One region of the Ralstonia sp. 22111 genome, then DNA from elsewhere that is predicted to be linked to it. Evidence: predicted binding sites of a transcription regulator. Region 1 holds the regulator's gene; each other region holds the start of a gene.
What was found. The regulator HrcA, encoded in region 1, represses chaperone genes, less so after heat shock. The targets are predictions, from matches to a motif close to TTAGCACTCNNNNNNNNNGAGTGCTAA.
Positions count from the first base shown of each region.

Region 1 (10,622 bases):
TACGGTCAATCGGCGTAACCAGCCAAGAGCCGCGTACCGCGCAGCGTTGCACGCGAAAAGCGAGGCGCCTTGTGGGAGGCCGCGTGCGCTTAATGCGCCTTCGGGCGACGGCGACCGCCGTACATGCCGGCCACCAACAGCAGCGCTGCACCGGCCAGCGGGATGGTCCCACCGCCTCCACCACCGCTGCTGGAACTCCCGGTCGATCCGCCCGACCCCGTCGTCCCACTACCCGCGCCGGCAGGCGCCGTGTTCTGGGCATAACTGACAGCACCTGCGGTATCCAGCAGCCCCGCGCCGCAGATGCCGGTGTTCACGGCGCAAAACGTGCCGCTCGGGTGCGGGCGTGCGGTCTGCTTCAGGCCCGCCAATACCTGCGCGTTCGACAACTGTGGCTGCACGCTCAGCATCAACGCGATGGTGCCGGCTGTTTCCGGTGTCGAGAAGCTCGTACCTGCCACCGACTTGACCGTGGGGTTGCCGACGCTCTGCGTACCGTCGTTCGAGTCGGCCTGGATGACGGAAACGGGTTCCGCACAAGTGGCCGGAGTTGTACTAGTAACGACCTTCGAGTTGCCGCAGCCACCGCCCGGCGCGGACAACGCCACCTGGGGCCCCACGTTTGCGTAGCTGGCGTTCTCGCCGCTGTCGACGTGCGCGGTGACGGCGATGGCGCCTGTGCAATTGGCCGGCGCATCAACGGTCTGCGCGGCTTCATTGCCGGCGGCCGCCACCACGATGGCGCCGCGTGCGGCCAACTGGTTCACCGCGTCCTGTTCTGCCGCAGAGCACTGCGTCGTGCTGCCCAGGCTCACGTTCACCACGCGCGCCGGGTTGGCGTTGGTCGGCACGCCGGACACGTTGATGCCGCCCGCCCACAGCATGCCGTCCACCGTGTCGGAAAGCAGCGCGCCGCATTTGCCCGACACGCGTACCGGCACGATCGGCGTATTCCAGCCGACCCCTGCGATATCGAGGGTGTTGTTTGTCTGGGCGGCGAGCACGCTGCTGACCTCGGTACCGTGCCAGCTGCTATTGGCGATATCGCTGCTGGTGCAGCCCGAAATGTTTGCGACATCCGTGCTCGTTACGCCATCGCCCAGGTCATGCGCGTCCGTTCCCCGGCCGAAGGTGTTACCCGCGCGGGCCGGGTCCGAGATGAAGTTGTAGCCCGGCAGGATCTTGGCTGACAGGTCGGGATGATCGGTGTAGCCGGTATCGACCACCGCCACCACGATGCCCGTGGAGCCCTGCGTGATGCTCCACGCCGCGGCTGCGTTGATGCCGCCCGGTACCAGCGCCGGTGCGGCCAGGTTGTTCTGCGTGGCGAACAGCGGATCGTTCGGAATGGTGTTGGGCCGCAGGATGCGATCAGGCACGACATAGGCCACGCGGGCGTCCTGCGCGATCTTGTCGACGGTGGCCTGGATGCTGGCCGCATCGGTCAGGCCGGTGTGCATGAGCTGCGCATTGGTGCCCAGCGTGCGCTTGACCTGCAGCGTGCTGCCCGCTGCTTGCGCTACCGACAGCAAGCGGTTGTTCGCCTCGCTGGCGGAGAGCGTCTTGCGCGTGCCACTCGTGTCGTCGCGCCATTTGATGATCAGGTCACCGGTGTATTGCGGCAGCGGCGCGGCAGCCGTGGCGACCTGGCTGCCCATCACCCAGGCAAGACAGGCCAGGCCGGCGCCCGCGCGGAGCCAAGACTTCAACCGGAAGAGGGAGGGGGTCATCAGCGGGTGCTCCGTGGGGGTCTCGTTGTAATGAGAAACGTCGTCAGGATGTGATCGTTGACATACCGTTACACAAAACCAAAGGTAGCACGCGACTTGTCCGCTTGGTGTGGCGGCGATGGCCGATCACGTTTGCGAGGGGAAAAAGGCCGGCTGGTGCGTTGCTGCTGAAGCAGAATGCGGGCCTGGCGAGGGAGTGTGGAGCCGGAACCGGACGCCAGGCGGCGCCCGATCATTCACAGTGTGGAGTGGTGTCGCGGTGGTTCAGCGTTGAATCTTCATGATGCGATCCGGGTCGGCCGAAGCGATGCCGGGCGTGCTGCGCAAAGCTGTCACTGCGCCATCCAGCGTGGCCGCTGCATCGCCCGAGCTGGCGCGCACCACCCAGAATCCACCCGACATCGGACGCACCACCGCAAAGGCCAGGCGCGGCGTTGCGCGTGCACCGGCAGCATCCAGCACGCCTTGCACGGTGGCGGACGAGGTGGTCGGCGTGCTCAGGCCGATGATGATGTCGCCCAGACTATGTGCAGCCGACACGGAAGCAGGAGGCTGGGTGTTGGCCGAGGCGGGGTCCATGGCAGGCGGTTTGCCCGGATCAATGGCCGGCACGGACTTGCACGCGGCCAGCAGGCACAGGCCGAGAGCCGCGGCCAGCGCAGGCTTGGCGGTCGACAGCAGGGATCGAGGGCGGGCAGCCGGTTGGATCGTGCGGGCCATGCGGGCCATGAAGTTCTCCTTGGATTCGGTAGAGGATGTTTGTAGCGTGTTCAGCCGGAACCTTCGTGCCAACCCTGGCAGTAATGGTTCCGGTATAGGCGATCACTGTGCCACGCGGCGGGATTTCCGCGCCGCGGATTCAGGTGCCGATTGCGCACGGCCCGCGGCGAGCATCTCGTCTGCGTGGCGCCGCGTGGTGTCGGTGAGCGACGCGCCGCCCAGCATGCGGGCGATCTCGTCCACGCGGCCCGTGGCGTCCAGCACCACGAGGTCGGACCGCGTGCTGCCGGCGACCGTCTGCTTGGCGACTTGAATATGGTGATTGGCGAGCGCGGCCACTTGCGGCAGGTGCGTGACGCACAGCACTTGGCGGCGCATGCCGAGTTCGCGCAGGCGTCGTCCCACGACTTCTGCCACCGCACCGCCGATGCCGGAATCTACTTCGTCGAAGATCAGCGTGGGCGTCGGGCTTGCCTCGCTGGCAATCACCGAGATGGCCAGGCTGATACGCGCCAGCTCGCCGCCCGAGGCGACCTTCGCCAACGGCCGTGGTGACACGCCCGCATGCCCCGCGACGAGGAATTCGACTTGCTCCAGCCCCGCTGCCCCGCCATGTTCCAGCGCGTGCAGCGCGATGTCGAAGCGGCCGCCGGCCATCGACAGGCCTTGCATGGCCCCGGTCACCGCGTCGGCCAACTCGCGCGCGGCCTTGGCGCGGTCGCGCGACAGCGATTGCGCGACCGTCATATAGGCGGCTTGGGTTTGCGCTTCCTGGGCCTGCAGCGCATCCAGGTCGGATGCCGCTTGCAGCGCGGCCAGTTGCGCCTGCCGTTCAGCCAGTTCAGCGGGCAGCGTTTCGGGGGCGACGCGGTATTTGCGTGCCATGGTGTGCAGTGCCTGCATGCGTGCGTCAACTTCGGCCAGGCGGTCCGGGTCCAGCTCGGCGCGATCGGCATAGCGGGCGAGCGTGTGCACGGCCTCCTGGATCTGCACCTCGGCCGGCTCAAGTGCAGCCAGCACGTCGGTAAGCGCGGGGTCGATCTCGGCCAGTTCACGCAGCGTATGGAGCGTCGCTCCCAGTTGCGTGAGCACCGCACCTTCGGACTCGGACAACCCATCCAGCGCCGCGCGCGTGCCTTCGATCAGGCTGGCTGCGTGCGACAGGCGGTGGTGCTCGGCCTGGACCTCTTCCCACTCGCCAGGTTGCGGGCCAAGCTTCTGCAATTCGTTGACCTGCCATTCGATGCGCTCGCGCTCGAGCTGGACTTCGCGCGACTGCTGCTCGGCGGCTTCGCGTGCCCGCACCACGGCATGCCACTCCCGGTAACGTTCTCCGACCACGCGCACGGCGCCTTCCAGGCCCGCATGGGCGTCGAGGAGGCTGCGCTGCGCATCCGCCTTCAGCAGCAGTTGATGCGCGTGCTGACCGTGGATGTCGACCAGTTGTTCGCCCACCTCGCGCAGCTGCGCCAGCGTGACGGCCGCGCCGTTGATGAAGGCTTTGCTGCGGCCGGCAGCATCGACTGTGCGACGCAGCAGGATCACGCCCTCGTCGTCGTGCAGTTCATGTGCCTCCAGCCATGCGGCCACATGCGGATGCACGTCGAACTCGGCGGTGATGTCGGCACGCGGCGCGCCTTCGCGCACGACAGCCGCATCGGCGCGCTCACCCAGCGTGAGTGCAAGTGCATCGATCAGGATGGATTTGCCCGCGCCGGTCTCGCCCGTAAACACGGTAAAACCGTCGGCCAGATCGAGATCCAGCGCGTGAACGATGACGAAATCGCGGATGGTGAGGCTGCGCAGCATGGAAGCGGTGAGCGAGGAGTTTTAGTACCTGCCCATGATTCGTAGCGAGCGGCTCGAGGTTGAAGCGAGAAGCGCAGCCGTACATGCGTACGGCGAGCATTGCAAGTTCAAGATCGGGCCGCGCAGTAGGATCATGGGCAGGTTCTTAGAGCCGGTTGTCTTCGGTCGGATACTCGTGCCAGTGCAGCTTCTTGCGCAGCGTGGCGTAGTAGTTGTAGCCGACCGGGTGCAGCAGCCGCACCGTGCGCTCCGAGCGGCGCACCACGATGCGGTCACCGGGCAGCAGTGACGTGAGCGACTGCATGTCGAAGTTGACGCTGGCATCGCGCCCGCTGGTGACCTGGATGACCACCTCGGCGTCTTGCGGAATGACAATCGGCCGGTTCGACAGCGAGTGCGGTGCGATGGGCACCAGCACCAGACCCGAGAGCGCAGGATGCAGGATCGGCCCGCCGGCAGACAACGCATACGCCGTCGAGCCCGTGGGCGTGGAGACGATCAAGCCGTCCGAACGCTGGTTGTACATGAAGAAGCCGTCGACCGACACGGCAAGCTCCACCATGCCCGAGGTGCCCGAGCGGTTGACTACCACGTCGTTGAAGGCGAGGGCGGAGAAGATGACCTCGTCGTCGCGCACGACCTGAGCCTGCAGCAGCGTGCGGGTTTCGGCCTCGTAGCGGCCCGACAACATGTCGGGCAGCACGGTGTGTACGTCGTCGAACGGAATGTCGGTCATGAAGCCGAGCCGCCCGTGGTTGACGCCGATCACGGGGACGCTGGCACCGGCCAGGTGGCGCCCGATGCCGAGCAGCGTGCCGTCACCGCCGAGCACGACGGCCACGTCGGCGTGGCGCGCCATCTCTTCGGGCGGCAGGGCAGGGTAGTCCTGAACGCCGATGTTGAGCGCCGTTTCGCGCTCGAAGACAATGTCATGCCCGCGCGCGGCAATGCACGACGCCAGTTCCATGAGAGGGCCGGCAATGTTGGCAGCCGAATACCGGCCGACCAGCGCAACGGTCTTGAAAGGCGAAACGGACGAGGAGGCGGGAGCTTGCGGGGCCACGGCGGACGAGGGAATCGACATGCGCGCATTACACCATATCGATATGACCGTCGCCACGTCAGCGCGTGTTTCGTGGAGAAACGCCGACATCACCCGTAGACGGGCGCCGATTTTGCGTAAAATTGAAGAATCATGGACAAGCGCGCCACTATCCTCCTCAAGACCTTGATCGAACGGTATATCGCCGAGGGCCAGCCCGTGGGCTCGCGCACCTTGTCGAAGTATTCGGGGCTCGATCTGTCGCCGGCCACCATCCGCAATGTGATGTCCGACCTCGAGGAGATGGGCTTCATCGCGAGCCCCCACACCTCCGCCGGGCGCGTGCCGACGCCGCGCGGCTATCGCCTCTTCGTCGATACGATGCTGACGGCCAGCCCGCTGGATGTGCTGAGCACGCAAGACCGCATGGCGCAGCAGATGGTGGGTGCGATTGCCGAGCAGGTGCGCACGCAGCTGGCGTCGCATGGGTCGGAATCGTCGCAGCGGGTGATTGCGGCGGCGGCGCAGACCTTGTCCAACCTCTCGCAGTTTGCCGGCATCGTGATGACGCCGCGCCGCACGCATGCGTTCCGGCAGATCGAATTCCTGCGGCTGTCGGAATCCCGCATCCTGCTGATCGTCGTCACGCCCGAAGGCGACGTGCAGAACCGCATCATCCATACCGATACGCCGTACAGCCCGTCGCAACTGGTGGAAGCGGCCAACTACATCAATGCACACTACGGCGGCCAGACGTTCGATGCGGTGCGCGAAAGCCTGCGCGGCGAGCTGTCTGCACTGCAGGCCGACATGACCGCGCTGATGCAGGCTGCCGTGGAAGCGGGCAGCAGTGCCGCGTCGGAAGAGGAACCGGTCGTCATTTCGGGCGAACGCAAGCTGCTGGATGTGGAAGATTTGTCTTCATCCATGGACAAGCTGCGCCGGCTCTTTGCCGTGTTCGAACAGAAGACTGGCCTGCTGCAACTGCTGGACGTATCGAGCCGTGCCGAGGGCGTGCAGATCTTCATCGGCGGCGAAAGCAGCCTTGTGCCGCACGAAGACATGGCCGTCATCACCGCGCCGTACGAGGTGGACGGCAAGATTGTCGGCACGCTGGGCGTGATCGGGCCGATGCGCATGGCGTATGAGCGCGTGATCCCGATCGTGGATATCACCGCCAAGCTGCTATCCAGCACCCTCAGCCAGTATTGAAACAACGCCGCCTGTGGCGGGCCGGGTTGCCCGCCAATGTCTCAGGCTGAAAACTGCTCGAACGCCGCCAGCGCATGCGTGGCGTACATCATCGAAGGGCCGCCTCCCATGTAGACGGCTGTTCCCAACACCTCTTCCAGTTCGGCACGGGTAGTGCCGAGTTTGACCAGCGCCTGGACATGGAAGCCGATGCAGTCGTCGCAGCGGCTGGAAATGGCTATTCCCAGCGCCACCAGTTCCCGCGTCTTCTTGCTCAGTGCGCCGTCTTTTGTGCCGGCTGCCGCCAGTTGGCTGAATGCCGTCATCAACTCCGGCTGCGATTCGCGCAAGCTGCGCATGTGCGCAGACACATCTTTGACCACGCTTTTGAATTCGGGCATGCCGCTCATGACAGTGCTCTCCTGGGCCGGGTGTGGAGTGAGGTAGCGAACTGGGCGGACTGGCATCAGCCGCCGCGCATCTTTTCGAGCATTCTCGTCCGCGCCCCGGGGCAAGGTCATGATGTAGCGCAACGACGCGCTTAGAAACTGCCCGTGAACTGATACCGCCCGCCCGGGTGCCACATGGTTGCCACGGAGGCGACCTGGCCCTGGGATAGCGTCTTGCGCCGTAGCATCAGACACGGTTCGCGCACATCCATGTGCAGCATTTCGGCGATCTCGCGGGTGGGCAGGCGCGCCTCGATGCCGTAATCCACGCCCTGCAACGGGGCGGCACGCATCAGGTAGGCGTTTGGCGTGGTCTGCGTGAAATCCTGCTGCATATAGTCAGGGGCCAGCCCGGCATTCACCCAGCGGTCTTCCACCTGGATCGGCAGGTCATTCTCGAAGTGCACGATCAGCGAGTGGAACAGGGCTTGCCCCACCGGTACGCCGAATGACGCGGCCATCGCTTCGTTCGCGCGGGCGCGCTCCAGCTTGTGCAGTTCGGCACGGTGCCGGTGGCCGCGTGCGGCAATTTCCTCGGCGATGTTGCGGATCGCTACGAGCGTCGCCTGGTACTTCTGCTGCGCGACGAACGTCCCCAACCCCTGCACGCGCGTGAGGATCTGCTCGGCGGTCAGCTCGCGCAGCGCGCGATTGACCGTCATGCGCGACACGCCAAACGTCTGCGCGAGCGTGGTCTCCCCCGGGATCATTTCGCCTTCTTGCCACTCGCCGCTGCGGATGCGCATGAGGATGTCTTCCTTGATGCGCTGGAAGGCGGGCGTGCTGGCGGACGGGTCGTGTGACATGGACGTGGCTTGCGGTGCGGTTTGGGCGGCCGATGTGATGTGCGGATGGCGGTCATCATCAGGGTTTGCTCTTAGCTTGTAAAGTTTTCTTGCCTAAGTTGTATATACAACATAAGATGCGCTCCATGACAAAGGAGTTCGCAGGAGACCTCATATGAACGCCCCGACCAACGCTGCCCACCTGACCAACGACCCGCGCTACGACGCCTCGCGCGAAATCCGCGCCCCTCGCGGCACCGAGCTGCATTGCAAGAGCTGGCTGACCGAAGCGGCCTACCGGATGCTGCAGAACAACCTCGACCCGGACGTGGCCGAGAACCCCAAGCACCTCGTCGTGTATGGCGGCATCGGCCGCGCCGCGCGCGACTGGGCCTGCTTCGACAAGATCCTGGAAACGCTGCGCGAGCTGAACGACGACGAATCGCTGCTCGTGCAATCGGGCAAGCCGGTGGGCGTGTTCAAGACCCATCCGGATGCGCCGCGCGTCTTGATCGCCAACTCCAACCTCGTGCCCAAGTGGGCGAACTGGGAACACTTCAACGAGCTGGATCGCAAGGGCCTGTTCATGTACGGCCAGATGACTGCCGGCAGCTGGATCTACATCGGCAGCCAGGGCATCGTCCAGGGCACCTACGAAACGTTTGCCGAGGCGGGCCGCCAGCATTATTCGAACAGCCCCTCGCCCTTGCTGGCACAAGGGCGGTCCCCCGAGGGGACGAGCGGCAACCTAGCCGGCCGCTGGATTCTCACTGCCGGCCTGGGCGGTATGGGAGGCGCACAGCCGCTAGCCGCCACGCTGGCCGGCGCCGTGTCGCTGAACATCGAATGCCAGCAATCGAGTATCGATTTCCGCCTGCGTACGCGTTACCTCGACAAGCAGGCCAAGGACATCGACGACGCATTCAACCTGATTCGCCACCATTGCGAGCGCGGCGAGGCTGTGTCCATTGGGCTGCTCGGCAATGCGGCGGAAATCCTGCCGGAGCTGGTCAAGCGTGCCCGCGCCGGCGGCCTGAAGCCGGATCTGGTGACCGACCAGACCTCGGCACATGATCTGGTCAACGGCTACCTGCCGGTTGGCTGGACGGTCGAGCAATGGCGTGCTGCGCAACGCGATCCGTCGCAGCACGCCCGCCTGACCGACGAGGCTGCCAAGTCCTGCGCCGTGCACGTGCAGGCCATGCTCGATTTCCAGGCCATGGGCATTCCGACCGTCGACTACGGCAACAACATCCGCCAGGTCGCGTTCGACCAGGGCGTGAAAAACGCCTTCGACTTCCCGGGCTTCGTGCCGGCCTACATCCGTCCGCTGTTCTGCGAGGGCAAGGGCCCGTTCCGCTGGGTGGCGCTGTCGGGCGATCCGGAAGACATCTACAAGACCGACGCCAAGATCAAGGAACTCTTCCCGCACAACACGCACGTGCATCGCTGGCTCGACATGGCGCGGGACCGCATCGCCTTCCAGGGGCTGCCCGCACGCATCTGCTGGCTGGGCCTGGGCGAGCGTCACCTGGCCGGTCTGGCCTTCAATGAGATGGTCAAGAACGGCGAGTTGAAGGCGCCCATCGTGATCGGCCGCGATCACCTGGACACGGGCTCGGTCGCCAGCCCCAACCGCGAAACCGAGGCCATGCGCGACGGCACCGACGCCGTGTCGGACTGGCCGCTGCTCAACGCGCTGCTCAACACGGCCGGCGGTGCGACGTGGGTGTCGCTGCACCACGGCGGCGGTGTCGGCATGGGCTATTCGCAGCACTCGGGCGTGGTGATCGTCGCCGACGGCACCGACGCTGCGGCCAAGCGCCTGGGTCGTGTGCTCGTCAACGATTCCGGCTCCGGCGTCATGCGCCATGCGGATGCCGGCTACGAAACCGCCATTGCCTGCGCCAAGCGCAACGGTTTGAACCTGCCGATGATCGGCTAAGTTAGAGACATCCTGCTCGTATTGCTATGAACACCATGACCACGCCCCCCATCCTGACATTGCAACCCGGCGAGATGTCCTTTGCCGACCTGCGCCGCGTGTGGCTGGCCCCGACGCCCATCGCGCTGTCTGGCGACTGCGCGGCCGCCATCGAAGCGTCGGCCGCCACGGTACAGGCCATCGTCGCCAAGGGCGCACCGGCCTATGGCATCAACACCGGATTCGGCCTGCTGGCCAAAACGCAGATCGCCACGCACGAGCTGGAGCGCCTGCAACGCAACCTGATCCTCTCGCACGCCGTCGGCACGGGTGAAGACCTGAGCGACAACGTGGCGCGACTGGTGCTGCTGATGAAGGCCGCCAGCCTGGCGCGCGGCTATTCGGGCGTGCGCCGTGTCGTGATCGATACGCTGCTGGCACTGCTGAACGCCGGCATCGTGCCGTGCATTCCGTCCAAGGGTTCGGTGGGCGCGTCGGGCGATCTGGCACCGCTGGCGCACATGACGCTTGCCCTGCTGGGTGAGGGCGACGTACGTGTGAACGGCGTGCGCACGCCGGCGCGTGCCGCGTTGGCCGCCGCCGGCATCGAGCCGATCGCACTGGCCGCCAAGGAAGGCCTGGCGCTCATCAACGGCACGCAGGTGTCGACCGCGCTGGCGCTCAACGGCCTGTTCCTGGCCGAGCGTCTGCTTCAAGCCGCCACCGTGTCGGGGGCATTGTCGGTGGATGCCGCCAAGGGCAGCGATGCGCCGTTCGACCCGCGCGTGCACACCGTGCGTGGTCAGGCGGGGCAGATCGCCACTGCCGCGGTGTACCGCAACCTGCTGGCCGGCAGCGCCATCCGCCAGTCGCACCTCGTGGGCGACAAGCGCGTGCAAGACCCGTACAGCCTGCGCTGCCAGCCGCAAGTCATGGGCGCGTGTTTCGACCTGATCCGTCAGGCCGGCGCCA
Region 1 covers NZ_JBQEPR010000002.1:95,703-106,324, forward strand. Annotated here, with positions in the region: gene ACTJK4_RS06665 (S8 family peptidase) at 90-1,730, opposite strand; gene ACTJK4_RS06670 (hypothetical protein) at 1,995-2,459, opposite strand; gene recN (DNA repair protein RecN) at 2,553-4,259, opposite strand; gene ACTJK4_RS06680 (NAD kinase) at 4,405-5,343, opposite strand; gene hrcA (heat-inducible transcriptional repressor HrcA) at 5,455-6,513, shown strand; gene ACTJK4_RS06690 (carboxymuconolactone decarboxylase family protein) at 6,555-6,902, opposite strand; gene hutC (histidine utilization repressor) at 7,034-7,747, opposite strand; gene hutU (urocanate hydratase) at 7,902-9,671, shown strand; gene hutH (histidine ammonia-lyase) at 9,698-10,622, shown strand, end outside.

Region 2 (10,622 bases), on a different contig from region 1:
CACCGACTTGGCTCTGAAAGCGGTGCGCGCCCAGCGTCGTGTTGCTCCACACCAGGTTCTGCAGGCGCGACAGGACGTACGGCGTCAGGAACAGCATCGCCGCGTACATGAACAAGCCGATGACGATGAAGCCGAAGATCTGGCCGATGCCCGGCGCACGATGGAACGACACCCCCAGCAACAGCGACAGCACACCAGCCACCACAACGGCCAGCACTGCCAAGCCGAATGTGCGCAGATACACACCGTAGAAGTTGCCCGGCGTGGCCGAGAAATTAAACGGCGCGGTACCGAAACGCGTGTTCTTGTGCTGATAGCGCTTGAAGCGCTGATGCGCCAGCGGCGCCAACAGGTAGAGCGAGAACACGCTCAGGATCGGCCACACCAGGAACACCATGTAGCCCTCGGCATCCTTGCCCGTAAAGGCGAAGCGCAGCCCACGGTAGCTGGAGTTGGCCATGCGAAAGCGCAGCGACCGTACGAGCAGCCACGGGAACGCAGCGGCCATCAACGCAAGCAGTACCAGCCCCACCGCAGCTGACGAATGGCCGAGCAAGTTGAACGCAAGCGCCAACACGAAAATGATCGCGCGGCCCTTGAGAATGGCAATCGGGCTGCCGTGATAATCGAAGCTCGATCCAGCCAGTTGGGTGTTGCGATAGAAATACTGCAGCGTGCGCACCTTTGCCCATGCCGAGTAGACGCCCAGCGTGACGATGGTCAGCAGCAGGTTGACGATCCAGATACGGAAGTATTCCGAGCCGCTGCCGATAAAGCGCAGTCGCAAGGGTTGCGGCGCTGCTGGAGCGGGGGCGCTGCCCAGGATGGACTCGCGTGCGATGTCGTTCATCTGTTTTTCCCTTCCCTGATTTGTTGTCGTGCCCCGCTTCAGGACGCGTATCGATATTCAACGACGCTGAGGCTCGCGGGTGGGCCGATTGTAGCCAAGCCCACTGCGTTGCAGCGTTAACGTCGTCTTAACAAAGCAGGCAACAAAAAACCCCGCGGGCTCGCACCCACGGGGTTTTTTTGTTTGGAACAGCCATCCCGGAGGATGGCCGGGCCAGGGCCGGTGCGGCAAATTACATCATGCCGTCCATGCCGCCCATGCCACCCATGCCGCCCGGCATTGCCGGAGCTGCATCGTCCTTCGGCAGTTCTGCCACGGCGCAATCCGTGGTCAGCATCAGCGAAGCAACCGAAGCGGCGTTCTGCAGCGCGGTGCGGGTCACCTTGGTCGGGTCCAGCACGCCCATTTCCACCAGGTCACCGTACTCGCCGGTGGCGGCGTTGTAGCCGTAGTTGCCCTTGCCTTCGATCACCTTCGACACCACAACCGAAGCCTCGTCGCCAGCGTTGGTGACGATCTGGCGCAGCGGCTCTTCCATGGCGCGCAGCACGATCTTGATGCCGGCGTCTTGATCAGGGTTGGAACCCTTCAGACCGGAGATCAGTGCACGGGCGCGCAGCAGTGCAACACCGCCGCCAGCCACGATGCCTTCTTCCACGGCAGCGCGCGTTGCGTGCAGCGCATCTTCCACGCGGGCCTTCTTTTCCTTCATTTCGACTTCAGTGGCAGCGCCAACCTTGATCACGGCAACACCGCCGGCCAGCTTGGCCACGCGCTCTTGCAGCTTCTCACGGTCGTAGTCCGAAGTCGCTTCTTCGATCTGGGCACGCACTTGCTTCACGCGGGCTTCGATGTTGCGGGCGTCGCCTGCGCCATCGATGATCGTGGTGTTTTCCTTGCCGATTTCAACGCGCTTGGCTTGGCCCAGGTCGTTCAGGGTCGCCTTTTCCAGCGTCAGGCCGACTTCTTCAGCGATGACTTGGCCGCCCGTCAGGATGGCGATGTCTTCCAGCATGGCCTTGCGGCGGTCGCCGAAGCCCGGAGCCTTGACGGCGGCGGTCTTCAGGATGCCACGGATGTTGTTCACCACCAGCGTTGCCAGGGCTTCGCCTTCGACGTCTTCAGCGATGATCAGCAGCGGACGGCCAGCCTTGGCCACTTGCTCCAGCACCGGCAGCAGGTCGCGGATGTTGCTGATCTTCTTGTCGAACAGCAGCACGAACGGGTTGTCCAGCTGGACAACTTGCTTTTCCGGGTTGTTGATGAAGTACGGCGACAGGTAGCCGCGGTCGAACTGCATGCCTTCCACGACGTCCAGCTCGTCGGCCAGCGACTTGCCGTCTTCCACGGTGATCACGCCTTCCTTGCCGACCTTGTCCATGGCTTCAGCGATGCGCTGGCCGATGGATTCATCGCTGTTGGCCGAGATGGCGCCAACTTGAGCGATTTCCTTGCTGGTGGTGGTCGGCTTGCTGATCTTCTTCAGCTCTTCGACGGCGGCCGTCACAGCCTTGTCGATGCCGCGCTTCAGGTCCATCGGGTTCATGCCGGCGGCAACGTACTTCATGCCTTCGCGCACGATCGACTGGGCCAGCACCGTTGCGGTGGTGGTGCCGTCACCGGCGTTGTCGCTGGTCTTGGAAGCGACTTCCTTGACCATTTGCGCGCCCATGTTCTGCAGCTTGTCCTTCAGCTCGATTTCCTTGGCGACCGACACACCGTCCTTGGTCACGGTCGGGCCACCGAAGCTGCGCTCCAGCACCACGTTACGGCCCTTCGGGCCCAGGGTCACCTTGACTGCGTTGGCGAGAATGTTCACGCCTTCGACCATCTTGGCACGTGCGGCGTCGCCGAACACTACGTCTTTAGCTGCCATCTTGAGAATCTCCGAAATCTTTGGATGTTGCCCGCGCGCTCAGTCAGCGGCGCCGGCAATGAGGATTGGGTTACAGGTAAGCGATGCGACAGAGCGCGTGCTTACTTTTGCACCACGGCCATGATGTCTTCTTCGCGCATGACCAGGACTTCCTGACCATCCACCTTGACGCCCTGGCCGGCGTACTTGCCGAACAGCACGCGGTCGCCGACCTTCACGTCCAGCGCGATCGCATTGCCCTTGTCGTCTTTCTTGCCCGGGCCGACGGCCAGCACTTCGCCTTGATCCGGCTTTTCAGCGGCGGCGTCAGGAATGACGATGCCCGAAGCGGTCTTGGTTTCGTTGTCCAGGCGCTTCACGATCACGCGGTCGTGCAAAGGACGCAGGTTCATACACAACTCCTCAATGCAAAGTGAGTGTTTATTCACAAAACGCGCCGCAGAACGCGGCGCATCGGGAAAGCATCGGGGACCGGAGGCGTTGTTAGCACTCCTGCCCGGCGAGTGCTAATTATAGGGACGGGGTATTACGATTTCAAGAACGGGCGCTGAAATTCATGTCGAGATGTCGATGTCGAGATTCACTCAACTCTGAACTTTGTTCACTCAACTCTGAACTCCCTCTGGCTTGCGTCTGACACCGCCTCAAAAAATTCCTTTTTCTTCAATGACTTATGCGCGATCGGCTGAGCAACGGGGCAGATGCACAAGTGCTCTGAGACGGCGACGCATGCGAAGTGAAGCAGTCTTTGACGCTCATTAACATGCTGTACGGATCACAAAAATGATCATCCTAGACCGCGGGTGTCGAAAAAAAAGACTGTCACCAGCCCTTGGGAACATAAGGAAGCGTTGACATGACTATCCTCAGCGGGCACTACTTGCCCCCTGCGAGGTGGGCAAAAGCGGGGAGGCGGTGCTAGGCCAGACCCTTACACCTGTGAAATGAAAAACAAGCTCTTGGCCATAGTTGCCGCCCCGCCGACGCTCCTATCCGTCGTGCACGTGCTGCGTCGCGGCACCCTCGTGCCCTGAACCACGTTGGGCTGACGCCGCATTTTCTGGACATCTTCTCCGTAGCGCCCGTGCTCTTGGCACTCACACTCAGCTTGAGCGCTGGTGGCTCTGGACGGCCGTCTTAGTAGCTGCGGCTAACGTGCTACTGATTGTCTGGGCAATCGAGACAAATGCCCTTGTCGAATACGAAGAATGCATCCGCCGCGGAATGCCAGAACGGTAGCCGACCTTGCAGACGCAAATACGTACTAGCCGGAAGCGAACTGCGTCGGCAATCTCCACTAGTACCTTGCGGGAACACGCTTGAAGAAGTCAGTCAGAACCAACTTGGTCACAGGTGATCCTTCTTCCAACAAGCGCTGTAGCTTTTCAATTGAGTGCACAGAAATTTGAACACCCCCCATCGACCGAAGGCTATCCGCGGCGGCCACGACGACACTATCGTTGTCGGATGCCAGAAGTTCGACGAGAAGCCCGGTCGCTGCCGGATGCGTCGCCAGATCCAACACTTCGGCGCACCGAAGTTGCCATGCAACTGGCCTCTGCGCACAGCTCCTCGTCAGTTCGACCCAGGCTTCCTTGTCGAACTTGAACAACATCTCCCCGGCGATACCGATACCTTCGTCAGACCAATAGTCCATCGGAAAGTCGTGGGACAGGTAATCGTCGAAATCAGAAAACATGGCCATCCTCATGGAGGCTTCGTGGGCTTCAATGATCACACCTTTGCTTCCGGCATCTGAACAGTCAATCTGCGCTAGCAACAGACTTCCGCGACGCTACTCAAGGGGAGCCTCCCCCGAAACGGGCATCCTTAGGCACTAAATTCTCGTATTTGCCCATCAAACGGTTGGATTCCCCATCCAACAAATCCTCCACCATCGCGGAATAAGGCTGGTCAGGCTCCGCATACTGGTATAGAGACAAGAACTCTTGAAACGCCTCGTCCTGCTGTTCTGTGGCGAACGGCTCAGGCATGAGTACCGCCTTGTCGAGCATCTTTTCGATGAATACGACGCGCGCCCGTATCTCCAACAACCGTGACGTGCGCAATTCCACTAGGCCCTGGCGGTTAAGTCCGAATATGCGGTAGGTGTGCCAACCATAAGGATCAAGAGAGTCGCCGTTCATGCGTGGCCCTACCAAGCTTAGGTTCCGCTCCTGCAGCCACATCAAGTGTTCGCTCGGATTCCTTCGTGTGGGATCAATGAGAGCAGCGTCCTCCGCGTCGTGATCATCTGACTCGTCAACCGCGTACCTCATACCCAAGATTGGAAACGCATCTCCCTTACCGAGGTTGAAGCGACCGTTCGCCTCGTCAGTCAATGGGTCATAGGCTAACTGTTGTGCTTCTTGGTACCTGCGACGATTGCAGTCGATGCAAGATGCGAGAAGGTTGTCCCAACGAGCAGCGAGCCACCAGTAACCGGGATGTTCAGGGCACTCCGCAACTCGCCCTTTGGGCCTGAAATGCTCAATATCCGTGGGTTGCACCGCTTTGATGCTCGACTCGCAGTACGCACACTTTCCATGAAACAGCTTGTTTAATGCATCTGCGACATCCTGCTGCCTGTACGCCCGAAAAGTGAACTTTTCCCCAGGATTGTCACTAAAGTGCTTAGTAGCTCGGGCGTGCTCATGCGCAGCAAGACATGTTGGGCCTTCCAGCGAGAGGGGCACTGGTACCGCAGCACGATCGACTCGTCTCATGACCGGCGGCCTTCTCGGATCGTGCGAAGGCGATCAAGGACACTATTGACTGCAGCTTCTCTTACTTGGCTTCGGTCGATCGGAGGTGAAAATGCTGCTTCTTCAATGAATCTTCTAAGCGCTTCGTTTGCGATTTGATCAATGGGAGTATCGCCAATCAATCGGAATGACCGAAGTGCTTCCTGATCGATATTGGTGGTTGCGGCGCGCGCGTCAGTGGGTAGAGCTAGCCGCACAAGAGCACTCTCGATATCTGGATCAGCCGTACTCGATAGGCCAAAGTAGTCTGACGTCAACAATTGCTCCGCACGAAGACCGCGAACGTCTGGCAATCCAGTCAAGACTTGAATTTGCTGCTCACTATCTCTAATCAAGACCTGCACCTCCCCATCACGCATGCCCCTCAAGCAAAGCGGATCGTGTGTCGTGGCGATGAACTGAACGTTCGGCATTGCCCGTCGAAGTGCTGACATGACGCGCAACTTCCACCGTGGGTGAAGATGAGTCTCGACCTCATCGATTAGGACGATTCCACGCGCGTTCTCAAGGTCGCCCCATTCCTCTAGCATCCCGCGCATGACATCAAGCACCATTGCCATGAGGGAACGGTAACCGTCGCTAAGTTTTTCGAGCGGTGAATCACGGCCATGCGCGCGTACAAACAGGCGCCCCTCTTCATCTCTTTCTATTCTGTCTTCTTCTTGAAGAACGAGAACTTCACGCATCGCACGTGCTAGTGCGTTGAAGTCGTCACTGCCGAGACTTTGAATCCAACGACCCGGGTGCTGCAGTTTGGCGAATGGGTCAAATAGTGATTTCAGGGAGGAAGCTTGTTGCCGCCGGACAAGCTCCTTCCCAAAGAAACGCCTAGATCCAAACGAGAACAAGATTGTAGCGGGCTGATCTTCACCAATGAAGCGCTTCGCAAGCGGGTCAATTGAAAACCGGACAGGCTCACCGGTGTCGAACTCGATGGTGACTTCCGGCGCTACCGTGTCGTCGAGCTGCCAACCCGAGTCCTCGCGCGGCAAGAAATCCTCTGCTGCCGTGCCCATGCGAGCCCGCATTTTCTCGCCCATCAGGGCTAACGCAATTGCCTGTAGCGTAGTACTCTTCCCCGTCGAATTCTCGCCGAGCAGCATCATGCAAGGTGCTCCGGTATCGCTAGGTTGGGCCGGGGGAATATCGAGATCGAGTAGGGGCACTCCCTTGAAGTTTCGAATACTGACGCGACGAATCTGGGAAGTTCGTGGTTTGTGAGCATAACGAAGCTCTCCCCAAGAGACGTCATCGGGTACAGCCACTTCGTAATACAGCGATAGTCCTGAAACTGATAATTCAACCAGTTTCTTCCATTGAACTTCGTCAGCAGTCATCGCGATTCGTATCGCGTCCTCCACGACCGACCGGAACAACGGTCTCGTAGCGCCAGATGCCAAGGCGAAAACTGTCAATAGATCGAAGAACGCAATGCGAGCGGCGCCACAGAAAGGGGCGTCATCGCGCAACTCTCGCCTAAAAAGCTCGAGGTTCTGAGAGTCGTTGCGTGCCCGTTCTAGAGCGTGCAGGCAGCGCTGAAATTTTTCCTCTCTCGCCTGTATTAAACCTGGTCGATCAAGCGATAGGACCGCCACCGTTGTCTTACCAACTTGGTCGAGGCCCGTCACCCGCCCATCAAACGAGAATCGAAGATGTTTCCTAGGCTCAATGCGACAGGGATTTATGAGGAGGGCACGTTCACTCGCCTCTGCCTCGCCCCAAGTACAACGGAAAGGGGCGCGAGGACCGTCTAAGGGAAAGAGGTTCCGCTTGGAACGGTTGCATTCTGCACATGATAGAAACAGGTTCTCCCACTCGTACGCAAGCCAACTATAGTTGTCGGAGTCCTGTGATTCGGGGAACCTGTCTCGACCGCTCGCGGCGTTTGCGGTCGGCCGGTGATGCGAAACATCCCCATATTGGCTCTCACCGACAGGTGACTCACAGTACGCGCACTTTGATAGGAAGGCCCCCAATAATGCATCCCGAACGGGAGCCGAACTCCAAATTTTCGGGTTAAGCGGCGCTCTTCTGCGCACTCGCTCGACGGAGGGAAGACGAAAATGCGCCGCTAGTGCGCTCTTCGCCGCGCGCACTTCTTCTCCGTGCAAGCTATCGGGAATCGCTGACTGCCTTCTTATCACTTTTCTCATTGCACCAGCCCCTTCGTTGAGCGCTGCATTTTACCAACGTGTCGTTCAGCACAAATATCTGCGATCGAATGACCGTTTGATGATGGAAACGGCCATCTGAAAGTCCTAGCGACACACCGGACGAAGGTCCTTTCATGGCCGGGAGTGGGCACTGATTTGGCAACCCTAGAACAACCTCCGTAGACCCGAACCGATTGCTCCTGCGTTTATTCTGGATGCCCCCCAAATTGGGGGATAACAGTCTGCTTGCCCCCACACATAATGACCCGGCAACCTCGGGGGGGCAGAGAATGAAACCACTCATTAAGAATCTTCTGCTGCTATGCAGCACAATAGGATTGTTCGGTTGCCACACTATCCCGGATAAACAATGGGTACATGTATGCGAGCCTGGGCAGTCCTGCGATGACCACGCGCTTGACCGCGCCATCCGGCCCCCAAAAGACTCCATATACATCGACAGCAGCGGCTGGCACACTCGGCGCGTGCCATCGGCGGAAGTACAACCCCCGAACTGGGTGCGCACCGAGTTCGTCAAGGCTTATCTCGAGTTCGATCAACAGGGCCGACCATTCGACCCACACCAACTTGAGGCCATTCAACGCTATCTGAAACCCGCAACCGGCGCACCGCCGACTACACCTCTCCTGGTCTTGGTGTACGTCCATGGCTGGCATCACAACGCAGATACAAGTCAGACAGATGAGACGGCAAATGTAGTCAAGTTCGACTACTTACTTGCTCGCGCTGTTGATTCATTGAAGCGAACCGGCCATGAGAACTATCACGTTCTCGGCATCTATGTTGGATGGCAAGGAGAACAGACGCGAGTCCCCGTCGCCTCTCTTCTTTCCATCGGGGAGCGAGCCGCCGTTGCAGACGCTATCGGGAAACCTCAAGCATCAGATGGTGCTACCGAGGGGCGTCTTCGGGATTCACTGCAGAAGATTGCCAACGGCATGCGCAATCGGCATGACGACAGTCGGATGATCGTCATCGGACATTCGTTGGGCGGACGAATCCTTTCCAGAGCGTTCATGTCGGAGTTGGAGCAAGGTCGCCCTCAACCGCTGGGACCGGGAACCATCATCAACCCGATCAACGCGGCCATCGGAGCCGATGCTTATCGAACCGTGTTCGAACGACCGGAGTCTCGTATTGCGCCTGCAGGCCCACCAACATGGATAAATATCACCGGGGACACTGACCACGCGACCGGGCAAGTCTATCCGCTCGCTCTAGCGCTTCACCTACTCCATCCCGACAATGATGGCGCGGATGCGAAACACACAGTCGGCCACCATCTTCCGTATGTTGCGCCGTTGCTTCGTAGCCGAAGGCGAACTCCTTGTTTCCGCCAAGCTCTACCCAGCTAACCAGAGTCGAGAGAATCTGTAGGAGGTTGCTGTATGTGAAGCCGAGATCTTTCAGAAACGCGGCATTCAATGTCGCAAGGAAGCTATCGTCCGTCAGAGGCGTCTCAAGCTGGTCCCCCTGTACTACGCCCGTTCCCAAGCGTAGCGCCGCCATTTCGCGGCCGAACTCTTCTTGCTGTACGTCGCGCTTATCTGAATAGAAGACTTCGGGGATATATTGGTTGTCAACGGAAAGGCCGCCAACATCGATACCGTTGTGAAGAACATCACTGGCCTCGTACAACACAAAGAGCCAGTCAATCATCGCAACCACTTCAAGTACACGGGGACCATTGGCCTGCGTTGACTTGGGGCCCGTCAAGAACAACGCCGCCTCGATGGCATACCGTAAGTTGCGCGAGTTACGCGTAAATTGCCCGTGAGCCTCGGCGAGCAGTTGCTCTCGGTCATAGTCAACCTCATGGTCCAAGCTCTGACGCACCCGCGTCAACTGCCTATCATTCTCTGCGCATGCCGCATCGGCTTGCCGTACGCAATACGTTATGAGGCTATCGCGGTCGAATGTTCGCAAACGCTCGTGAACAGCGTCCCGATAGGCGGCGCGAGCCGCGTTGATCAGTGTCTTGGCTTCATCAAGTTCGTAACGCCCCGCTTCCACCCCCTGTGATTTCAGCAATTCAGCCAAGCTACGGCGTGCCACCTTGTAGTTTTCAGGAGTCGGCTCATCGGACGCACCGTGGTCGGGCACATCGACCGTGCGTCGGACTTGTCGCATAACAAAGCGAGGCCGTGCATTTGTGGTTCGCGCTAAAAGACTGCGCTCGTCGGCATTGAGCGGCTGCCCACGCACTTGGCGCGCAAGCGTATCGAGCAGAGCTGTCGCGCATTCAACCTCGAAGCTGGCATCCTCTACTTGCCCCAACCTAGCCCGAACGCGAGCGAGGTTCACAAATAGTTGACAACGCAACTCCAGCGACGGGCGGTCCGCCATCACCCGCCAACCCTCCAAAAGCTCTCCCTCGGCAGCAAGCCTAACCTCCTCGTCCTCGAGAGTAGCAAGGATTCAGGTCGCGCTAAGCATTCGATGACAATCCGCCTGTAGGGCGACGACACCATCGAGACAGCCAGGGCCTCACGCTCCGCCAAGCAGTCGGCAGCACAGTGAACAAAAGTCTCAAGCACTCGACCATCTTCGACGTCCAGGTTTACCAACTGGACGTCAAGAACAAAGTGCACCGTGCATGTGCCAATGCGACATGACCAGTCAAGGCGCGGCAAGTTGCGAGCTGTGATGCGTCGCAGGGAGGTAGACGCGTCCGACTCCGCTGTATCCCAAGCGCTCCGGTCATCAGGAAAGTTCTTCGGAGCCCTGGCCCAGTATTCCTGCAGCTGAGAATAGCGCCAGTTGGACCCCCAGTGTGGGTCAAGCATGATCATGGTAGGCACCACGGCGCCTCCGATAATCTGGCCATGACTATCCCGAAATGAGCCGAATAAATCTACAAGGTCGGACATACCAGCAGCCCCCATCCTGCGCAGATCTGCTTCGTACTTCCAGAACCGATTCAACTCGCCGATGCCCTCGACTGAGTCGAACAACGT
Region 2 covers NZ_JBQEPR010000001.1:910,799-921,420, reverse strand. Annotated here, with positions in the region: gene ACTJK4_RS04310 (YjgN family protein) at 1-850, opposite strand, end outside; gene groL (chaperonin GroEL) at 1,083-2,726, opposite strand; gene groES (co-chaperone GroES) at 2,828-3,118, opposite strand; gene ACTJK4_RS04295 (hypothetical protein) at 4,024-4,464, opposite strand; gene ACTJK4_RS04290 (hypothetical protein) at 4,526-4,873, opposite strand; gene ACTJK4_RS04285 (AAA family ATPase) at 5,449-6,828, opposite strand; gene ACTJK4_RS04280 (hypothetical protein) at 8,836-10,011, opposite strand; gene ACTJK4_RS04275 (hypothetical protein) at 10,011-10,622, opposite strand, start outside.
Region 2: a site for HrcA is predicted at 3,210-3,236, ahead of groES (co-chaperone GroES). Genes of this name have one in related genera too.

Region 3 (10,622 bases), on a different contig from region 1:
CAAGAACGATGCACCCCGGGTGGTGGATGAGCGTGGCGCTTCGTTGCGCACGGCAGCGGCCATCGGGCTGGTGCTGCTCGTTGTGCAGATTGCGCTGGGCGGCTGGGTCAGCACGAACTACGCTGTGCTGGCCTGTACCGATTTTCCGCTGTGCAACGGCCAGTGGGTTCCGCCGATGGACTTTGCGCACGGCTTCACGTTCTGGCGCCAGCTCGGCAAGACTGCCGGCGGCGATTTCATCTCGCACGATGCGCTGGTCGCCATCCATTGGACGCACCGCGTGTTTGCAGTCGTCGTGCTGAGCTATCTGGCGTGGCTTGGCCTCCGCGCACGTCGCATTGGCGGCATTGGCCGTGTGGCAACGGTGCTGCTGGTCGTGCTGGCCGTGCAATTGGCGACCGGTCTCTCAAACATCGTGCTGGGGTGGCCGCTGCTGGCCGCCGTGGCGCACAACGGCGGCGCGGCCGTGCTGCTGTTGCTGATGGTGCGTCTGCATTACCTGATCGGGCTCGCGCAAGCGCGGGCGCCGGTGCCTGTGGCGGCTGCCGTCGTCTGAACGCTGTCTGACCGTTTTTTATGAATACCGTGGCAACCCCAACAACTTCCACTCAACTTCCTGGCTGGCGAACGACCGCATCGCAGTATGCGGCGCTCACCAAGCCGCGCGTCACGCAGCTTGCTGTGTTCTGCGCCGTGATCGGCATGTTCCTGGCCACGCCGGGCATGGTGCCGTGGCCGGTGCTGATCGGCGGCGCGGTCGGCATCTGGCTGTTTGCCGGCGCTGCCTTCGCCATCAACTGCCTGGTCGAACGCAAGATCGACGCGATGATGCGTCGCACGGCTTGGCGCCCGTCGGCCAGCGGTGAGTTGGGCACGCGGCAGATCCTGGTGTTCTCGGTGGTGCTCGGCGGTGCGGGCATGTGGACGCTGCACGTGTTCGCCAACGACCTGACGATGTGGCTGACTTTTGCCACCTTCATCGGCTACGCGATCATCTACACGCTGCTGCTCAAGCCGGCCACACCGCAGAACATCGTGATCGGCGGCCTCTCGGGGGCGATGCCGCCGGCGCTGGGCTGGGCGGCCGTCGCCAACAGCGTGCCGGCCGAGGCGTGGATCCTGGTACTGATCATCTTTACCTGGACGCCGCCGCACTTCTGGGCGCTCGCGCTGTACCGCCGCGCTGACTATGCCAAGTCGGGCCTGCCGATGCTGCCGATCACGCACGGCGAGAAATACACGCTGCTGCACATCCTGCTGTACACGCTCATCATGATCGCGGCGACCATCCTGCCGTTCGTCTACGGCATGAGCGGCTACATCTACCTGGCGACAGCCCTGGTGCTGGGCTTCGGCTTCCTCTCGTATGCGTGGCGCATGTACCGCAAGTATTCCGACGCGCTGGCGCAGAAGACTTTCCGCTACTCGATCATCTATCTATCGATCCTGTTTGCCGCGCTGCTGGTCGACCACTACTTCAAGTTCGGCCCGGCGCTCACGCAAAGCGCGGCGCTGTGACGCACAGGGACGCCAGCAGGCATGTGCCGTTGGCGCTACGCTAGCCGGTCCGCTTCCAACACGATGACCATGCTCTCTTTCCGACACCTCCGCGCCGCGCTGTTCGCCATGCTGGCGGTTGCCGTGCTGGCGCTCACGGCGTGCAGCGACAAGCCCGCCTTCAAGAATCTCGACATCACCGGATCCAAGAGCTTCGGCACCGATTTCTCGCTGACCGACCACACCGGCAAGCGCCGCACGCTCGAAGATTTCCGCGGCAAGGTCGTCGTCATGTTCTTCGGCTACACGCATTGCCCCGATGTCTGCCCGACCACGTTGGCTGAGTTGCGCGCCGTGATGGACACCCTCGGCAAAGACGCGGACCGCGTCCAGGTGCTGTTCGTCACCGTCGACCCCGAGCGCGATACGCAAGACCTGCTGGCCAAGTACGTGCCCGCGTTCGACCCGCGCTTCATCGGCCTGCGTCCGGCCAACGAGACCGAGCTGAAGAAGGTCGCGTCCGACTTCAAGGTCTTCTACAGCAAGGTGCCGGGCAGTTCGCCTGACAACTACACCATGGATCACACGGCCGGCAGCTACATGTTTGATCCGAAAGGCAACCTGCGCCTGTTCATCAAGCACGGTCAGGGCCCCGAGCCGATCGCGCATGACATCAAGCAACTGCTGGCCGACTGATCTGCTGCCAGCGCCCAAAGAAAAAGCCCGCCAATTGGCGGGCTTTTTTATGGCGCGGCGGGCAGCTTAGGCGAAGGCCTGCAGGGCACCCTTCATCTTCTTCATCGCGGCCGATTCGATCTGGCGAATGCGTTCTGCCGACACACCAAACTCGTCAGCCAGGTCGTGCAGCGTCGAGCCGCCCGATCCGTCGTCGTTCACGTTCAGCCAACGGGCTTCGATGATGCGGCGGCTGCGGTCGTCCAGCTTGGCGAGGGCGGCTTCGATGCCTTCGCTTTGCATGCGGTCGTTGCTCCGCGCTTCGATCACGCGGGTCGGCTCGTTGTGCGTGTCGGCCAGGTAGGCGATCGGGGCGAAGGACTCTTCGCCGTCGTCCATCTGGCCTTCAAGCGCGATGTCGCCGCCCGAGAGGCGCGTTTCCATCTCGCGCACTTCGGCGCCCTTGACGTTCAGTTCGGCGGCCACGGCGTCGATCTCATCCGACGTGAAGGTCGCTTGCGCATCCTGCTTGTGGCTGCGCAGGTTGAAGAACAGCTTGCGCTGGGCCTTGGTGGTAGCCACCTTCACCATGCGCCAGTTCTTCAGGATGTACTCGTGCATCTCGGCTTTGATCCAGTGCATCGCGTACGAGACGAGGCGCACACCCTGATCCGGATCGAAGCGCTTGACGGCCTTCATCAGGCCGATATTGCCTTCCTGGATCAAGTCGGCATGCGGCAGGCCGTAGCCGAGATAGCCGCGGGCGATCGACACCACCAGGCGCAGGTGCGAGAGCACCAGGCGGCGGGCGGCATCGAGATTGTCGTTGTCGCGGTATTCGCGGGCCAGACGCTGTTCTTCTTCAGCCGACAGCATCGGCACACGGTTGACGCTCTGGATGTAGGCGTCGATGTTGCCCAGGTTGCCGGGGAACGCCAGCGCCCATCCATTGCCGGCGTTGCCGGACGGCTGGGTGGCGATTGCGGAAACGGTATTCACGGGGATGACTGCGTTCACTCAGGACTCCTGTCGAAATCCAGTGGAGGTTTGGAGAGGCATCTTAGCACTCCAACCGGATGAGTGCTAATAAGACATTCTTGTCCGGTTAATAGTTCCCGTAAATCAGGGTGTCTTCATCAATAGTATGATGTTTGCGCCGCAACAAAAGCGCGTCATACCACTCATAGACCGAGGCGGGCGGCATCGGTTCTCGACTATGCCGCCGTGTTGCGGCCGCGTGACTTCGCCCAATAAAGTGCTCGATCGGCTTCGCGCAGGGCGGCGTCTGGGTCGCGTATTTCCGGGCCCGGGCAGGCGACGCCGATGCTCGTGGTGACGTGCAGCACCGTGCCATCAGGCAGGTGGATGGGCGGACGGATCGCTCCGACGATCTTCTGCGCCGTGTGCAGCGCATCATCCGGAGCGTCAATCGGGTCGAGCAGGATGATGAATTCGTCACCTGCGAGCCGGGCGACGGTGTCGGTGCGGCGCACGGCACGTTGCAGGCGGTGCGCGACCTCCACCAGCACAGCATCGCCGGCGGCGTGGCCGTAGGTGTCGTTGATGTGCTTGAAGTGATCCACGTCCAGATACAGCACGCCCAGCGGCGCGGGCAGACGCTGACGACGTTCCAGCGCAGCGCGCAGGCGCTCGTAGAGTTCGTAGCGGTTTGGCAGGCCCGTGAGCGCATCAAAGCGCGCCATGCGCGACAGCTCCATCTCGCTGCGCTTGGCTTCGGTCACGTCCTGCACGAAGGCGTAGAGACCGCAGCGGCCGTCGCGGGCTTCACCGGCATCGGGCACGAGCTGGCCGCGAAAATGCCGGGTGCGGCTGCGCGGGCCGTTGGCGCGGGGCTTTTCGTACCATGGCGCGGTGATCTCGAATTGGACGGATTCTCCGCGCTGGGCGCGCACCAGATACGGTGCCAGCAAGGCGTACGTGCCCGGCGTGAACACCCGTTCCGGTGTCTGGCCGCAGACCTCCTCGGGCGTGCGCTGCAGCCAGCGCGCATGCGTGACGTTGCAGAAGGTGAAGACACCGTCGGGGTCGATGTGCGACACCAGCAGCGGCGCGTTGTCGAGCACGAGCTTGAGCGCGCGTTCGCTGCGCCCCAGGGCCAGCTCGGCACTCGTGCGGGCCGTCAGATCCTGCAGTACCGAGAAATAGCCGCGCAGCGTGCCGCGATCATCGTAGTCGGGAAAGTAGTGGCCGCTCAGGTAGCGGGGCACGCCGGTGCGCATGGACTGGATCTCGAATTGCACCGGGTAACCGGCCAGCACCTCAGTCATGTAGGGCAGCAGCGTGCGGTAATCCTCGGGGGTGTAGATGTCGCGCACGTGGCGGTCGAGCATCTCGTCTTCACTGCGGCCGAAGGCTTCGAGCAGCGTGCGGCTGGCAAAGCGCACGATGCCGTCCGAGTCGACGTAGCTGAGCTGCGCGGGCACGTTGTCGGCCACCAGGCGCAGTTGTTCGCGGCTGGCGCGCAGGGCGGCTCGGCGGCGTTCCAGGCTTTCGTTGGCGGTGCGCAGTGCGCGCTCGGACGCGGCCAGCCGGTTGGCAAACGGCCGCACCGTCAAACGGATGGCCAGCACGCTGCCGATCATCAGGCACAGCATGAAGGCCGCAAGCCGCTCGAACTGCACGCGCATCGGGGCGTAAAGCTCCGCACTGGCGATCTTGCTGATCAGTGCCAGACCCGTGTGGCCGATGGGCGTGTAGCTGAACGACGTCGGCATGCCATGGATGTCCTGCCACTGGCCGTAGCCGGCCTCGCCCGCCAGCGCCAGGCGTGATGGCAGCGGGCGGTGGTCGACCGTAAGCGGCGGCAGCTCGAACACATAGGCGTCGAAGCGCTGCGGAAACGACATGGCGCGGCCGCGCGCATCAAAGCCCGACATCGCCAGCGTTTCCGTCATCCCCGTACCGCGTTGGCTGTTGTAGCGGCCTGTCATGTGGGCGAGCGGTTGCTCGGCGACCAGCCAGCCGATTTGCGTGCCGTCTGCCATGACCGGCGTTTCGGTACGCATGGCAAAACCGTGTACCCATTGCAGCGTGACACGCTCGGGCGCGAGGCCGGCGTGCAGCCGAATCGACAGCTCGGGTTCAAGCGTCTGCGTCCCCAGGCTGACGATGCCCTCGCCCGCGAGCGTGCGCAGTTGCAGGTACGAGTAGCCTTGCTCGCGATACGCCTGCAACGCACTCTCGCTGCGCAGACGCGCTGCGTTGTCTGCCGGATGGCGCAGCACTTCCTGGATGTGCGTGGCGGCGGCCACCAGGCGGGGGCTTTCCGCACGCATGGCCAGCAGTCGGTCGAACTCTTCGGCGTAGCTGGACAGGGCTTGCGCCCGTGTGGTGCCGAAAGTCAGCGTGGCGCTGTCCACCTGGATGATGAACGCCGTGATTGTGGCCGCCAGCCCTGCCAGCACCACGCAGCCGCCGCTGATCCACACGATGGTGTCTTCCGGCGACAAGCGCAGGCGCAACAGGCCGGGGTACCGGGCTACTGCGGCGCACAGTGTGCCCGTGAGCACCAGCAGCGAGCAGACAGCAGCCGCGTCCGGGGCACGCCACCGCAGCCACGCCGGGTACAGATACTCAAGTGCCATGGCGCGGCCGAGGAGGTCGCCAGCGCAAAGCAGCATCGCGAAGCCCAGAAGGCCCCAGAACCATTGCGCGCGATGCGGTTTGCGCAAGGTGGGCACGAGGCTCAGTGCGGTTGCCGAGGCGGCCATCGCCAGCGCGTGGCTGGGGTGCATGCCGCCAATCCACCCGGTCACCCATTGGCGATCGAACCAGGCGTGCAGGCCAGGAAAATCCAGTCCGATCGGTCGGCCCGTGATCATCTCGGCCAGCCGCAGCGTGGACAGCAACGCCACCGCGCCGCTCAGCCCGCGTGCTGTCGGATCTGCCCAGCGGGCGTTTGGTCGCACCACCCCAACGAGCAGCGCCCCCAGACCAGCGCCCAGCAGCGTCAGGTTGATCCCCGTGGCAAACACGATCAGCAGGCGGTCCGTGCCGAGCTTCACCGCCCATGGCCAATGCTGCAGCCAGCCGACCATCACGATCAGCCCAATCAGGACGAGGAGAAAGCCGATGCCGCCGGCAATGGCGACAAGCGGCCGGCGAGGAACCATGCAGGTGACGCGTGAGCGGGGCGGTTTCAGGGCGGATGTCTTCTAACCGGAAGATCGGCGGAAAACCGCGCCGCTTGAGCGTTTCCACCCAAAAGGGTGGGCTGAATTGCCATGTCTGCAATGTTGAGTGATCGATGCGCAAATGAATGCGATGCACTCGGCACATCGCGTCACCTCGCGTGCCGTCACGCAAGTTAGCTACACTGCCCGGACATCGCAGACACCGTTACAGGAGCCGTCATGACCATCGTCGTCAGCAAGGACACCGAAGGCCTTTTCCGCCACAAAGTCACCTTCCCTGAAGGCGTGACTTACACCGACGTGCCCAAGCCGGCGGGCGAAGGCAGTGCGCCCGATCCGCACGCCTACTTCGATGCGGCCTTGGCCAGTTGCAAGGCGCTGACCGTCTCGCTGTATGCGCGCCAGCGCAAGTACCCGCTCGACTCGATCGACGTGGCTGTCGAGCACGACGGCAGCCAGGAGCGCCAGGGCCGTTACAAGCTGCGTACCGTGCTGACCCTGCACGGCGATCTGAGCGACGAGCAACGCGCCGACCTGCTGCGCGTGGCCGGCAAATGCCCCGTTCACAAGCTGATGACCGAGGTGGAGATCAGCGTCGACACCGAACTCGCCGAGCGCGCTTGAGGAGCCTCCCGCCATGACTTCCATTCAGCACATCATCGGCCCGCACGTGCGCGACCTGGGCGGTTTCTCGGTCAAGCGGGTGCTGCCATCGGCGGCGCGCCAGACGGTGGGGCCGTTCATCTTCTTCGATCACATGGGCCCCGTCGATTTCGCCCCCGGCGAAGGCATCGACGTGCGTCCGCACCCGCACATCGGGCTGGCCACCGTTACGTATCTGTTCGACGGCAGCATGGTCCACCGCGACAGCCTCGGCAGCGTGCAGACCATCACGCCTGGCGACGTGAACTGGATGACGGCCGGCAACGGCATCGTCCACTCCGAGCGTTCCTCGCCCGAGGGGCGCGAAAAAGGCGCGCGCGTGCATGGCATCCAAACCTGGGTGGCGCTGCCGAAGGATCAGGAAAAGGTGGGCGCCAGCTTCGCCCATCACGCCGCCGACACGCTGCCCAAGCTCGAATGCCCGGGCGTGCAGGGCGTGGTCATCGCGGGGGATGCATTCGGGCTGACGTCGCCGGTGAAGGTGAGTTCGCGCACGCTGTATGTGGCTCTGGAGCTGGCGGCCGGTGCATCGCTGGTGATTCCGCCCGAGCATGCAGACCGTGGGCTGTATCTCGTCGACGGCGCCGTCACCATCGACGGCGAGACGCTCGACCCGCACCACCTTGCCGTGCTGGAACCCGGCGGCGACGTGACGCTTACCGCGCAGGCATCGTCACGCGTGATGCTGCTGGGCGGTGACCCGACCGACGGCCACCGCCACATCTACTGGAACTTCGTCGCCAGCGACAGGGCCGACATTGAAGACGCCAAGCAGCGGTGGGAGGCCGACGCCTTCGCCCACGTGCCGGGCGAGACGGAGCGGATTCCGCTGCCGTCCAAATAAGACCAATCGATCAATCAGGCAGCCTGCGCCGGTCGTGCACAGCGCACGATCGCGCGGACCTGCTTGGCGATCGGCTCCGGCACCGGTTGCGTGCCGTCGAGCACCGCTTCAATCCACCGCGCTGTAGCTGCCACGTCCGTCCCTACAGGCAATTCAGGCGGCGTATCGCTCGATCCTTCCACCGCTTCGATCACCGTTTCGTGCGCCCCATCGTGCAGCCACTCCACCGCGCTGCCACGCCGCGCATCGGCCACCGCCTCGCCTTCGGTGCCGCGCGCGAGCAGCACATTGGCCGGATGGCGCAGGAAGTAATCGGTGAGCGTGTCGCGGTATTCCGGGTGCGTGTAGCTGACCAGCCGTAGCGCTTCGCGCGGCGCGTGCCCGCCGATGGGCTGCAGCATCTTCACCACCGTATGGGCCGAATTGCGTAGGCCGACGATCTCGCGCTTGTCCAGCAGCGACGCCAGCTCGGGCGAGAGCACGTCGATCGGCACGAACGCCAGGCGGTCGCTCTCCAACCGCTCGCGGGCGTCGTCCATGTGTTCGCAGACGGGCCAGCCGAGCGCTTCGAACAGCGCGGCCGTGGTGATGCGGCCGTCGAAGCGGCGAATGCCATGCACCAGCACCGGCACACCTTCGCGCGCCAGCAGCTTGGCCAGCAGCGGCACGAGGTTCGGCTGCCGGCGGGCGCCGTTGTAGCTCGGGATAACGACCGGCAGCGCGTGCTCGGGCGTGTCCGGTGCCGGAAGCGGCCGGCAGTGCGCGTGCGTGGCTTCCAGCATTCCGTCGAGTTCTTCCGGGGTCTCGCCTTTGATGCGGTAGGCCATGAGGATGGCGCCGAGCTGCACGTCGGCGATGCGGCCTTCCAGCATGGCAGTGAAGAGCGCGCGGGCATCGTGCTTGACCAGCGCGCGGGCGCCGTCTGCGCCGCGGCCGATCTCCTTGATGAAGCGGGCGGCGGGGAAGGGGCCGTTTGCGAGGGCGTCTTCAGTGACGGTGTCGGGGAGGATGGGGGGAGCGGGCATTGTTCATGGCGCGGGTGATTGGCTTGGGGTTGATCATAGCGCTGTGGGTTGTGTGCTGGCGCCATGGGTCGGTGCTTTTTTGGGACTGGTGGTGCATCCCTTGTTTCATCCCCTGCCGGGGCGGGCGGTTGTGGTCCATCCCTTTTTCGTACCCTGCCGGGCACGACCTACTTTTCTTTGTCTTGCCAAAGAAAAGTAGGCAAAAGAAAGGCGCGCCCAAGATGGCGACCCCTTCCTTGAATTTGTGTAACCGGGCGGAGGCGGGGAAAACTCGCTGCGCTCAGACAGTTCCCCGCCTTTTTTCCGCCCGCTTACAAAAATTCAAGGCGCCATCAAGGGCAGGAACGTCAACGGCCAAACCGTTTGTCTGCGTGTCCTGTCGGGGTCCCGTTTGTTGCTCTGTGCTGCTTCGCTTCGCTCGCACTCCACCGCTGTTTTTTGCTGGCTTCGCTTCGAGTCTTGCCGTGCAAGCGCGACTGCGGTTGTACTTCGATGGTGTGGCCGTACCTTGCCCTAGATGGCGCCTTGAATTTCTGTTGCAGGGAGGAAAAAGGAAGGGGAACTGTCTGAGCGCAGCGAGTTTTCCCCTTCCCCTCCCTGCGACATAAATTCAAGGGGAAGTCGCCATCTCGGGCGCGCCTTTCTTTGCTTACTTTCTTTGGCAAGACAAAGAAAGTGAGTCAGCCCCGGCAGGGGATGAAACAGGGGATGGACCACCAAGTTAAAACAACAAAGCCATCCCCAAAGCAAATCAAGCAGCCTCCGCCACCGGATGCCTCTGCTTCCGATACAGAAAATCCAACACCGCCGTCCGACAAGCGTGATAAGTCGCATCCTCCGCCAACGCCATCCGATCCCGCGGCCGCGGCAAATCCACCGTCAACACCTCACCAATCGTCGCAGCCGGCCCATTCGTCATCATGACGATGCGATCCGCCAGCAGCACCGCCTCATCCACATCGTGGGTCACCATCACCACCGTGCTGCCGGTCGCCGCCACGATCTTCAGCAGCTCATCCTGCAGATGCGCCCGCGTGAGCGCATCCAGCGCCCCAAACGGCTCATCCATCAGCAAGACCTTCGGCTCCATGGACAACGCCCGCGCAATCCCCACCCGTTGCTTCATCCCGCCAGAAATTTCATGCGGATGCTTCTGCTCGGCATGCGACAAGCCCACTAACGCCAGCGCCGCATGTGTGCGCTCACGCAGTTGCGCCTTGGTCTCGGTCTTGCCGAAGACGCGTTCGACGGCCAGATACACGTTGTCAAAGCACGTGAGCCACGGCAGCAGCGAGTGGTTCTGAAACACCACCGCGCGATCCGGCCCCGGCCCGGCAATCTCGCGCTCGGCCAGGATCAACCCACCCGTGGTCGGCCGCGTGAGCCCGGCAATCAGGTTAAGCAACGTCGACTTACCGCACCCCGAGTGCCCGATGAGCGCGATGCACTCACCGCGCGCCACCGTCAGGTCGATGTCGCGCAGGGCGACGAACGGGCCGCGCTTGGTCTTGAACGTCTGCCCGACGTTTTCAATGCGCAGGAATTTGTCTGTCATGGCGCTCCCCCTGTTTCCTCAAACCGTGTCGTACGAGAAGCGCCGCGCAATCGCCAGCAGCGCGTGCTCCAGCAGCAGCCCCACCACACCAATCACGAAGATCGCGATGACGATGTGCTCGACCTTCAGGTTGTTCCATTCGTCCCACAGCCAGAAGCCGATGCCGACACCGCCGGTGAGCATCTCCGCCGCCACGATGACCAGCCATG
Region 3 covers NZ_JBQEPR010000001.1:581,656-592,277, forward strand. Annotated here, with positions in the region: gene ACTJK4_RS02755 (COX15/CtaA family protein) at 1-556, shown strand, start outside; gene cyoE (heme o synthase) at 577-1,518, shown strand; gene ACTJK4_RS02765 (SCO family protein) at 1,588-2,193, shown strand; gene rpoH (RNA polymerase sigma factor RpoH) at 2,260-3,153, opposite strand; gene ACTJK4_RS02775 (diguanylate cyclase domain-containing protein) at 3,387-6,305, opposite strand; gene ACTJK4_RS02780 (OsmC family protein) at 6,546-6,950, shown strand; gene ACTJK4_RS02785 (pirin family protein) at 6,964-7,833, shown strand; gene ybiB (DNA-binding protein YbiB) at 7,848-8,858, opposite strand; gene ACTJK4_RS02795 (ABC transporter ATP-binding protein) at 9,610-10,413, opposite strand; gene ntrB (nitrate ABC transporter permease) at 10,432-10,622, opposite strand, start outside.
Region 3: a site for HrcA is predicted at 3,233-3,259, ahead of rpoH (RNA polymerase sigma factor RpoH). Genes of this name have one in related genera too.